Regions from separate parts of the Streptococcus sp. KHUD_012 genome, predicted to be linked through region 1. Evidence: predicted binding sites of a transcription regulator. Region 1 holds the regulator's gene; the other holds the start of a gene.
The links. Region 1 encodes Rex, which represses fermentation and respiration genes when NADH is low (regulators of the CRP and FNR family bind a similar motif). Its sites were predicted from a motif close to TTGTGAANTANTTCACAA; they were not measured.

Region 1 (5,931 bases):
AAGCTATTTTGGACATGCGTCTTCGTCGTTTGACCGGTTTGGAACGAGACAAGATCCAAAGTGAATACGATGATTTGGTTGCCTTGATTGCTGATTTGGCTGACATTTTGGCGAAGCCAGAACGTGTGGCGACCATCATCAAGGAAGAATTGGAAGAAGTCAAACGCAAGTTTGGCGATGCTCGCCAAACTGAGTTGATGATCGGAGAAGTCCTTTCTCTTGAAGATGAGGATTTGATCGAAGAAACAGATGTCTTAATCACCCTTTCTAATAAAGGTTACATCAAACGTTTGGACCAAGCGGAATTTACGGCTCAAAAACGTGGTGGACGTGGTGTTCAGGGAACTGGTGTCAAAGATGATGACTTTGTCCGTGAACTGGTCTCTACGAGCACCCATGATCATTTGCTCTTCTTTACCAATAAAGGGCGTGTCTATCGTCTGAAAGGTTATGAGATTCCAGAATATGGCCGGACAGCTAAAGGATTACCAATCGTCAACCTCTTAAAATTGGACGAAGGTGAATCTATTCAAACCATTATCAATGTGGAGCAAGACCGCAGTGACGAAGCTTATCTCTTCTTTACGACGCGACAAGGTTTAGTCAAACGGACCAATGTAGCTGAATTTTCAAATATTCGTCAGAACGGTCTCAAAGCTCTGAATCTGCGTGATGAGGATGAATTAATCAATGTCTTCCTTACAGATGGCAATGCTGACGTTATTATCGGTACCAAGTATGGTTATTCTGTCCGCTTTAATGAGGCTGTAGTCCGCAATATGGGACGTTCTGCCACTGGTGTACGTGGTGTGAATCTCCGTGATGGAGACAAGGTTGTTGGAGCAAGTGTTATCACCGATCAGGACGAAGTATTGGTCATTACTGAAAAAGGGTATGGTAAGCGGACAATGGCTGGCGAATACCCAACCAAGGGCCGTGGTGGTAAAGGAATCAAAACAGCCAATATTACAGAGAAAAATGGTCCGTTAGCTGGTCTTTTAACCGTTAAAGGGGATGAAGATCTGATGATCATTACCGATACCGGAGTTATGATCCGGACAGGTGTGGCTAACATTTCTCAAACGGGTCGTTCGACTCAGGGTGTGAAAGTCATGAGACTGGATCAGGATGCGAAAATTGTGACCTTTACAACTGTACAACCTGATGAAAAAGATGAAGAAGTAGTGGAAGAAAACGAATAGATAAGGGGACAGCATGTCACGCAAAAGAAAAAAGAAAAAGAGTTTACGTAATACTCTTATCAACATCGTTGCAACACTTTTGATTATTCTCTCGCTTCTCTTAATTTTCAATGCTCCGATCCGCAATATGATCATGGTTTGGCATACCAATCAATACCAGGTTAGCAAGGTCGATAAAAAGACTATTGATAAAAACAAAGAAGTGAAGACGAGCTTTGATTTCAAACATGTCCAGTCACTCTCGACGGAAGCCGTGATCAATGCCCAATGGCAGGCTCAAAAACTTCCTGTAATTGGGGGGATTTCGATTCCTGAATTGAACATGAACCTTCCAATTTTTAAAGGACTCGAAAACGTAGCCCTTTACTATGGAGCAGGGACTATGAAGGAAAACCAAGTCATGGGACAAGGCAATTATTCTCTTGCTAGTCACCACGTATTTGGCCTTACTGGAGCAAATGCCATGCTGTTCTCACCATTAGAGAAAGCCAAGGCTGGTATGAAGATCTACATCACGGACAAAGAAAAAATCTATACTTATGTCATCTCGTCTGTTGAGACAGTGACTCCAGACCGTGTAGATGTCATTCAAGATCGTGAAGGTATTAATGAAATCACCTTGGTGACCTGTGAGGATGCTGCAGCGACTTACCGTACGATTGTAAAAGGAAACTTGGAAACCTCTGTTGACTATGACAAGGCTCCAAAGGACATCCTGGATTCATTCAGCAAGTCTTATAATCAAATGCAACTTTAAGAAATAAAGCCCGAGGCAGAGATGCCGGGGCTTTTTTCTTTATAGTATGGCATGAAATAACTAAAGGATTCTTGTAAAATTGTAAGCGATTGGTAATATAATGTAAGGAATTTATCATAATATTGAGGGAAAATAGGTATATAATAAGAGGAGAAAGAGTATGATAAGGAGGTAGAATAGTGACAAAAGAGCGAATTTATCATCTCTTGCATCATTTCTATAATCTCTTAATAAATGATTTTCCACGAAATGGATTAATTACGAAAGGAATCTACGAAGTAGAGCAAGTCTACCAAACCTTAGAAGCCATTCCTCAGAGTCAGGAGTACTTGATCCGCTGTGAAATTCAACAGTTTTTAAAGGAGCTTGAACAAGTTCAAACAGGTTATCAGATCCGCTTTAATAAAGATGAAGTCTTAGTGTTAGATGATTTGAAGCAAGAAATCGCCAGTAAATAATGAAAGGTCGTTATTTTCTCAATTTATTACGAATTAATAAGTGAGGAGGAAATTATGTACGACATATCATTTATTGAACCATCTTTGCTTCCTAGGGAGCGCTTAGTTTCTGAAGGGGTGGATAAGCTAAGTCATCAGGAATTGTTATCCATTCTCTTACGGACAGGTAACAAGCAAAAAAGCGTTTATGAGATTGCACAAGGTCTTTTGAGCTCGGTAAATAGTTTAAAGGAGTTAGGGCAATTAACCCTAGAGGAGCTACAGGAAATCTCTGGCATTGGGCGAGTGAAGGCCATCGAACTTCAGGCTGTTATTGAGTTTGGACGAAGGATTCATAAAGATGAACTAATGAGTTCCGAACAAATCATGAGTAGTCAGAAATTGGCCCATAAAATTCAACAGGAAATTGGCCATAAAAAGCAGGAGCACCTGGTTGCCCTCTATTTGAATACACAGAATGAAATTATTCATCAGCAGACCATTTTTATTGGAACCGTGAATCGAAGTATTGCGGAGCCACGTGAAATCCTGCATTATGCACTGAAGCACATGGCAACCTCTATCATCTTGGCGCACAATCATCCATCTGGTGCCGTATTTCCAAGTAAAAATGATGATGAAGTAACGCATCGAGTCATAGAGGCCTGTGAAGTGATGGGCTTAACACTACTAGATCACTTGATTGTATCTGAGGAAAACTATTATAGTTACCGTGAAGAAACCGATTATTTGGTATAAAAAAGAGAGTGGGACAGAAATCGGTAATTCGTTAGAATTCGATTTCGTCGTCCCACCTCCGCACAGTTGACTAGGGCTGTAAAAGCTGTTAAAATCAGCGTAGTAGAGCCCACTCAATCACTGTGTCTTGCTCGACAATCCAAAAATAATTGAGAGGCTAGGACTTTTGTCCCAGCCTCTTTTCTTGTTAATGTATAAGTCTTTATTCTTCATTTTTACGCATGAAATAAAGGAGTGTTTGCAATTCACTAGTGAGATCGACATATTGGACAACAACGTCTTTAGGAACTGTCAGATGGACCGGAGAAAAGCTTAGAATTCCTTTGACACCGGCATCTACTAAAAGACTAGCAACTTCCTGCGCTTTAATACTTGGGACAGTTAAAATTGCTGTTTGAATGCCTTCTTTTTTGAGATTCTCTTTGATCGTAGAAATCCCATAAATGGGGATCCCATCCTTACTTTTGGTATTAATCAGTTCATGATCATCTACATCAAAAGCCATGACAATTTTCATCTTATTGCGTTCATGGAAGCGATAGTTGAGGAGCGCACTTCCCATATTTCCGATCCCCACAATAGCGACATTGGTAATGGCATTGTCATTTAAGAGATCGGCAAAGAAGTTCATCAGTTTTTTTACGTCATAACCAAATCCACGTCTTCCTAATTCACCAAAATATGAGAAATCTCGTCGAACAGTAGCAGAGTCAATCCCAATTGCATCAGCAATTTGCTTGGAATTGGCGCGCTCTATTTTTTCAGAGTTAAAGCGTTTAAAAATGCGGTAGTAGAGCGATAAGCGTTTTGCTGTTGCGCGTGGAATTGGAGTATTTTTATCATGTTTCACAATATCACAACCTTTCCCTCTTATTGTATAGGAAGATTGTGAAAAAATCAACTATCTAGAACGCTTTTTCAAAAATATTTTTGTCTAAAGAAAAAGCTGATGGCGATGGAAGAGTTCCATCAGCATCAGCTTAGTTTTCAGCTTGTTCTACCTTTTTCAGATAAGCATAGAGCCCATCGACTCGACCTGTATAGGGAAGCTTTTGTCCCTTATATTCAATGGAAACAATTGAGTAAGAGTCAGGCAAGGTTACACAGCCTGAAAAAGCAAGGATACAAGCCGCAAGGTCAGTATAAGTAGTAGTTCGTTCTACTTGATAAGCATCGATATAAGTTAGGGTTACCATATTAGACCTCTGTTTTGTTAAAAATTTCTCTTTCGACAAGACTATCCATTAGGAAATAAAATTTTTGTTGGATAATGTCATTTTCTGGATTTTTAAAGATATTAACCAGACGAAGCCCAGATTTGTCTGTAATATTGATTTTAAAACCTGTGAGGTCTTTGTTGAAGATAATTTTAAGCAAGAAGCCTTCACCGCTATTTGGAACAGCTTCAAGCAAACGATTTAATTCGTAATTTCCAACTTTTGTAACAGCAAATGTATTGTCACGTAAGGTATATTTTTTTACATTTGGGTGTAGACTATAGGTATATTTGCAGTCTTTCAATGAAACACTTGTTTCAAAAGCCATATTGTTCTCCTATGATAAAATTTCTTTTAGTGTTGCGAGGAAGTCTTGAACTTCCTCTACGGTATTGAGTTCTGAAAAACTAATTCTAAGGGATTCTTTTAGGCGTGAGCTATCTTTCCCATAGAGTGCCTTTAGGACATGGCTAGGTTGAACTGTACCAGCGGTACAAGCAGAACCTGTAGAGACAGAAATTCCAGCAAGATCGAGTCGCATCAATAATACATCATTTTGGACGCCTGGGAAGCCAAGATTCCAAACAAATGGGAGATGATCGTCATTCGCATTTACGTAGTAGTCGTAGTCTGTTAAACCATTAACTAGTTCTTGGCCAAGTTTTTGAACCTGGTTGAAATTTTCTTCTTGATGAAGTGTAGCTTGCTGAAGCGCGGTTGCCATCCCGACAATAGAAATGAGATTTTCCGTACTGGCTCTCATCTTACTTTCCTGATCCCCACCATGTAAAAGATTATCAAAATCTGGGGAGGTTGCATAAAGGAAACCGACGCCCTTTGGTCCATGGAATTTGTGGGCAGAAGCACTGAGAAAATCAATTCCCAACTCTTCAGGATAGACAGGGACCTTTCCGATTGCTTGGACAGCATCAACGTGAAAGGCAGCTGGATGATCTTTTAAGAGTTCTCCGATTTCTTTAATCGGAAGAAGATCGCCTGTCTCGTTATTGGCAAACATGGTAGAGACAAGAATGGTATCCGGTCTAAGAGCCGCCTTGATATCACTAGCCTTAATGCGTCCATCTCTTGGTTGGACGATCGTAACTTCAAATCCGAAACGTTCTACAAGATATTCGATGGGTTCAAGAACCGCATGGTGTTCCAAAGCGGTCGTAATGATGTGTTTGCCATCTGCTTGGTGTTTCAAGCAGTAGCCTTTTATAACGGTATTATTACTTTCTGATCCACCTGAAGTGAAGAAAATACGATTTGGAAGAGTATGGAGAGACTGAGCAATTTGCTCGCGAGATTCTCGGAGAAGTTTACTAGCCATCCGTCCATGAGCATGAAGGCTCGATGGATTTCCAAATGTGGTCTTCATAGTTTCAGACATTTTATCAATGACTTCAGGTAGAAGGGGAGTTGTTGCGGCATTATCAAAATATATCACATTAAGACCTTATTTCTTGTGGTAGGCAAATAGAGGACTAACAGGTTTTCTTTCTTGAATGCGAACAATAGCTTCAGCGATCAGTTCGCTAGCTGTCAGATAGTTAATA
Region 2 (5,931 bases), 930 kb from region 1:
GACTCTTATTGGTATTGCTTTACCATTTCTTCCAAAAGGCCTTTCCTGGAGGCTTCATTGGGGTAGATATTTTCTTCACCTTCTCAGGATTTTTGATTACAGCGCTCTTGATCGATGAATTTGCGCGCAAGCAAGGAATCGACTACCTGGCATTCTTGAAACGGCGCTTTTACCGGATCGTACCACCCCTTGTCTTTATGGTCTTGGTCGTGATGCCCTTTACCTTTATGGTCCAACGGGACTACGTGGCTGGTATTGGGACTCAGATTGCGGCGGTCTTCGGTTTTGTGACCAATTTCTTTGAGATGGCAACGGGTGGTAGTTACGAAAGCAACTTCATTCCGCATCTCTTCCTTCATACCTGGAGTTTGGCCCTAGAAGTGCATTACTATGTGCTCTGGGCACTTTTGGCATGGTTCTTGGCTAAGCGAGCTAAGACGGTTGGGAAATACCGAGGTATGCTCTTCCTGGCGTCCAGCGGACTCTTTCTCTTCACCTTCTTGTCCATGTTCATCCGCGCCTTTCTGACAGCTAATTTCTCCACCATCTATTTTTCTAGCTTCACTCACATCTTCCCCTTCTTTGCGGGATCGTGTCTAGCAACGGTGACAGGGATTGCCAATGTCAGCCCGAACTTTACAAAGCTGGTGCAGTCTTGGAGCATGAAAAAGACCTTATCGGTCTTGGGTGGAAGCTTTGCCTTCTTGTTTGTGCTCAGTCTTTTCTTGCCATTTGATAGCTTGTGGACCTATCTATTTGGCTTTTTAGCAGCGACAATCGCAGCTTGTGCCATGATTCTGTCGACCCGCATTCTCCATGAGAAGACGCCGGATAAAAAGGAACCAGCCATCCTCAATTTCTTGGCAGATACCAGTTATGGTGTTTACCTTTTCCACTGGCCTTTCTTTATCATCTTCTCTCAACATTTGGGAAATATGATGGCAGCCCTTGTGACGATGATCGTTTCCTTGATTCTAACGGCTCTGTCCTTCTATATTTTGGAGCCAACCATTGCAGGCAAGGAGCCTCGTGTCTTTGGTATGAAGATGGATCTCAGCTTTTTGACCAAGCCAATCTTTTACCTCATGATTCCATTAGCTCTCTTGATGATCGGGATCTCTGCCTTTGCACCAACAGTCGGAGCTTTTGATGAGAGTTTGGTAGTGAGTGGGCTCAATCAAGCAGACAGCAAAATGCAGGTCACACGGATGCAGGTGGACAATGCGACTGCAACAGACTATAACGTCTCAAATGGTGTGACCATGATCGGTGATTCGGTTAACTTGCGAGCGCAGGACTACCTGACTAAAGCCATCCCTGGCATCCAGATTGATGCAGTGGTGAGCCGTCAGTTGGAAAATGGAATGAAGGTCTTTGAGACTGACATCTCCAATAAAGTTCTCCTAAAAAATGTGGTCATTGCCCTAGGAACCAATACTGTAAGTAACTACAAAGAATTGCTGGATCAGTATGTTGAGAAACTTCCAAAAGGCCGTCGCCTGATCCTTGTGACACCATATGATGGTCGCTATGCCAACGATCAGTCCAGTGAATCGGTTCAAACGCGTCTTTATGAGTTGGAACTAGCTAAGAAATACGACTTTATCACGATTGCGGACTGGTACCAAGTAGCAATTGAAAATCCAAACATTTGGGTGGGAACAGACTCTGTTCACTTCAATATGGAAACCAATGGTGGGGAACTCTATGCTCAAACAGTCAAAGAAGCCCTTGATAAGGCCGAAAAAGGTCCGGTCAAGAAGTAACAATGCTTCTCTGAAACTGAAACAAAACAAATCCTAACAAAATAAAACAAAAAGCAACTTTTTACTTGTAAAAAGCTGCTTATTTTAGTAAGATTAAGAAAACGCTTACAAAAATCAATTGAAAACATCTCTTTGTGAAGAAAAAATTTTTTTAATTATTTTTTCACAATTTTGCTAGACAATTGCTTTCACAGCAATAAGAATGATAAAAATTTCACAAACTTCAAAAAATCTTTGTGAAAGTTGCTTGGAAGTGTTTACAAAAATCTCAAAATAGAGTACAATTATATTGTGAAATAATTAACAAATCGAAATTTCTTACACTATTCTTGAAAATTTCAGAAAACATGGAAAAGTTCTAGAAAAGGATAAGGGTTTCAAACATTGGAGGAAAGCATCAAATGGCTGATAAAAAAACTCTCTCACCTGAAGAAAAGAAACTCGCTGCTGAAAAACACGTAGACGAGTTGGTGCAAAAAGCGCTGGTGGCGCTTGAAGAAATGCGCAAATTGGATCAGGAGCAAGTAGACTACATTGTGGCGAAAGCATCTGTGGCGGCTCTTGACGCTCACGGTGAGCTCGCTCTTCATGCCTATGAAGAAACTGGTCGTGGAGTCTTTGAAGACAAGGCGACGAAGAACTTGTTCGCTTGTGAACACGTAGTAAATAACATGCGTCACACGAAAACAGTTGGTGTCATTTCAGAAGATGACGTCACTGGTTTGACCCTGATTGCTGAGCCAGTCGGAGTTGTCTGCGGAATCACACCTACAACCAACCCAACTTCAACAGCAATCTTTAAAGCTTTGATTTCCTTGAAGACACGGAACCCTATCGTCTTTGCCTTCCACCCATCTGCTCAAGAATCATCTGCTCATGCGGCACGAATCGTACGCGATGCGGCAATTGCAGCTGGAGCACCTGAGAACTGTGTGCAATGGATTACCCAACCTTCTATGGAAGCAACCAGTGCCCTTATGAACCATGAAGGAGTTGCTACGATCCTTGCGACCGGTGGTAACGCCATGGTGAAAGCTGCTTATTCTTGTGGAAAACCAGCTCTTGGGGTTGGTGCCGGAAACGTGCCTGCTTACGTTGAAAAATCAGCCAACATCCGCCAAGCAGCACACGATATCGTCATGTCTAAATCATTTGACAACGGTATGGTCTGTGCGTCTGAACAAGCGGTTATCATCGATAAAGAAATCTACGATGAGTTTGTTGAAGAATTCAAATCTTACCACACTTACTTTGTTAACAAAAAAGAAAAAGCCCTTCTTGAAGAGTTCTGCTTCGGCGTAAAAGCCAACAGCAAGAACTGCGCGGGTGCGAAATTGAATGCGGACATCGTTGGGAAACCAGCAGCATGGATCGCTGAACAAGCTGGCTTCACTGTACCAGAAGGAACCAATATCCTTGCGGCAGAATGTAAAGAAGTTGGTGAAAAAGAACCGTTGACTCGTGAAAAATTGTCACCAGTCATCGCTGTTTTGAAATCTGAAAGCCGTGAAGACGGAATTAACAAAGCTCGCCAAATGGTTGAATTCAACGGTCTTGGTCACTCAGCAGCCATCCATACTGCTGATGAAGAATTGACCAAAGAATTTGGTAAAGCAGTTAAAGCTATTCGTGTGATCTGCAACTCTCCTTCGACTTTCGGTGGTATCGGGGATGTTTACAATGCCTTCTTGCCATCATTAACACTTGGATGTGGTTCTTACGGACGCAACTCTGTTGGGGACAACGTTAGTGCCATCAACCTCTTGAATATCAAAAAAGTCGGACGCCGGAGAAATAACATGCAATGGATGAAACTTCCTTCAAAAACATACTTTGAACGTGATTCAATTGAATACCTACAAAAATGTCGTGACGTTGAACGTGTCATGATCGTTACAGACCACGCTATGGTAGAGCTTGGTTTCCTTGATCGTATCATCGAACAGCTTGACCTTCGTCGCAATAAGGTAGTTTACCAAATCTTTGCAGACGTTGAACCAGATCCAGATATCACAACTGTTGAACGTGGTACAGAGATCATGCGTGCCTTCAAACCAGATACGATCATTGCTCTCGGTGGTGGATCACCAATGGATGCGGCCAAAGTTATGTGGCTCTTCTACGAACAACCAGAAGTGGACTTCCGTGACTTGGTACAAAAATTCATGGATATCCGTAAACGTGCCTTCAAGTTCCCATTGCTTGGTAAGAAGACTAAATTTATTGCGATCCCAACAACATCTGGTACAGGATCTGAAGTAACTCCATTTGCCGTTATCTCTGATAAAGCAAACAACCGTAAATACCCAATCGCAGACTACTCATTGACTCCAACAGTTGCCATCGTAGACCCTGCCTTGGTATTGACAGTTCCAGGATCTGTTGCAGCAGACACTGGTATGGACGTCTTGACGCACGCGACAGAAGCTTACGTATCACAAATGGCTAGCGACTTCACAGATGGTCTTGCTCTTCAAGCTATTAAACTTGTCTTTGAAAACTTGGAAAGCTCAGTCAAGAATGCGGACTTCCATTCACGCGAAAAGATGCACAATGCGTCAACCATCGCAGGTATGGCCTTCGCCAATGCCTTCCTCGGTATTTCTCACTCAATGGCCCACAAGATCGGTGCGCAATTCCACACCATCCACGGACGGACCAATGCCATCTTGCTTCCATACGTTATCCGCTACAACGGTACACGCCCAGCTAAGACAGCTACATGGCCTAAGTACAACTACTACCGTGCAGATGAAAAATACCAAGATATCGCTCGTATGCTAGGACTTCCATGCTCTACTCCAGAAGAAGCCGTTGAAGCTTACGCAAAAGCTGTATACGAACTCGGTGAACGCTGTGGTATCGAAATGAACTTCAAAGCACAAGGTATCGATGAAAAAGAATGGAAGAAACATTCTCGTGAATTGGCCTTCCTTGCTTACGAAGATCAATGTTCACCAGCTAACCCACGTCTTCCAATGGTAGACCATATGCAAGAAATCATCGAAGATGCTTACTATGGTTACAAGGAACGTCCAGGACGTCGTAAATAAGACGCCAAGGAACAACTGATGTTTATCAGCTACCCCCACTCGAAAGAGCGGGGGATTTTTGCTATTTGGGTCCAAAACTCGTTTTTTCATAAAAAATTAGACTTTTTTCAGAAATTGTGTTATTTTTATAGCATTCCGAGCTATTTTATGTTACCCTATAGTGTGTGAATCTGCCTGTAGCTGAAGGGTTATGATCCTTTTTCAGTTATAGGAAACGAAAAAATAAATCCAAGAAAGGAGGCCATCTCAAATGGAGTTAGAAGGTGACGTGCAAGGAAGACAAGATCAGGCACAGAAAATTATTGAAATGCCCCAACGAGATCGGGAAACTTCCACTTCAGAAAATCAGCCATCATCTGCTTCAGTGGTCTCCATGTATGGGCAGGAAAAGCCAAGCATTTCTAGCCTCCATCAGCAACTAGCGAGCGCGTCTGGAACCCAGACCATTCAATTGCGGGAGGAATTGGTGCTGGCGGTAGCGCAGAATGCTTCAGCGCAAGCAACTGCCTTTGAGGCAGCGGTCAAGGATAAGCTGGAAGAGGCCAAGGAGACGGTTTCTCATAAGGTCGCTGAGGTGTCACAAATGGCCCACAGCATGGCCCAATTTTTAACAGACGCAGAAGTGGAGCAACTATTAGGAGAGTTCTCCATGGATGCTTGTTGGGACCAAGCGGTAGAGGCGGAGAACCTCGCCCAAGCAAAGGCCTATTCCACTCGCTTGTCAGATTTGGCAGGTCAGCTGGAGGCTGCATCAGCTCAATTGGTGGACTTGGACAAGGGACAAGCGACGGCCTTTGATTTTTCATAAGTAGGAGAAAAAGATGTTAGAGATCCTGGGAGAGGACAGAGAACGAATTGAGGAGCTCCATCGAGAGATTAAAAAGGAGCAAGAGCGGATTGCGATCAGAAGTTTGATTGCAACGCAGAAAGCCTTGATGATGTTGGAAGGGATGAGTTTGCAGGTAACCTTGGGCGGTCAATCCGAAAAGATGCGCTCTTTTGCTACAACGACCCTCGTTAGTGATTTGAAAGATGGATTTACAGGAGGAGCAGCAGACGCGGTAGAAACAGCACTGAAAGCAGTGAAGAAGCCGATTTTATTGAGTCCGATT

Region 2: adhE (bifunctional acetaldehyde-CoA/alcohol dehydrogenase) is a predicted target of Rex. The motif match lies at 2,056-2,073, and genes of this name have one in related genera.

What each region holds. Positions count from the first base shown of each region.
Region 1 is NZ_CP159355.1:1,335,040-1,340,970, reverse strand. Features, by position in the region: gene gyrA (DNA gyrase subunit A) at 1-1,202, shown strand, start outside; gene ABVF55_RS06385 (class A sortase) at 1,216-1,959, shown strand; gene ABVF55_RS06380 (hypothetical protein) at 2,139-2,417, shown strand; gene radC (RadC family protein) at 2,472-3,155, shown strand; gene ABVF55_RS06370 (redox-sensing transcriptional repressor Rex) at 3,358-4,005, opposite strand; gene ABVF55_RS06365 (DUF4649 family protein) at 4,136-4,351, opposite strand; gene ABVF55_RS06360 (DUF1831 domain-containing protein) at 4,353-4,700, opposite strand; gene ABVF55_RS06355 (cysteine desulfurase family protein) at 4,710-5,822, opposite strand; gene ABVF55_RS06350 (ribose-phosphate diphosphokinase) at 5,832-5,931, opposite strand, start outside.
Region 2 is NZ_CP159355.1:152,246-158,176, reverse strand. Features, by position in the region: gene ABVF55_RS00935 (acyltransferase family protein) at 1-1,766, shown strand, start outside; gene adhE (bifunctional acetaldehyde-CoA/alcohol dehydrogenase) at 2,168-4,819, shown strand; gene ABVF55_RS00925 (hypothetical protein) at 5,070-5,627, shown strand; gene ABVF55_RS00920 (hypothetical protein) at 5,641-5,931, shown strand, end outside.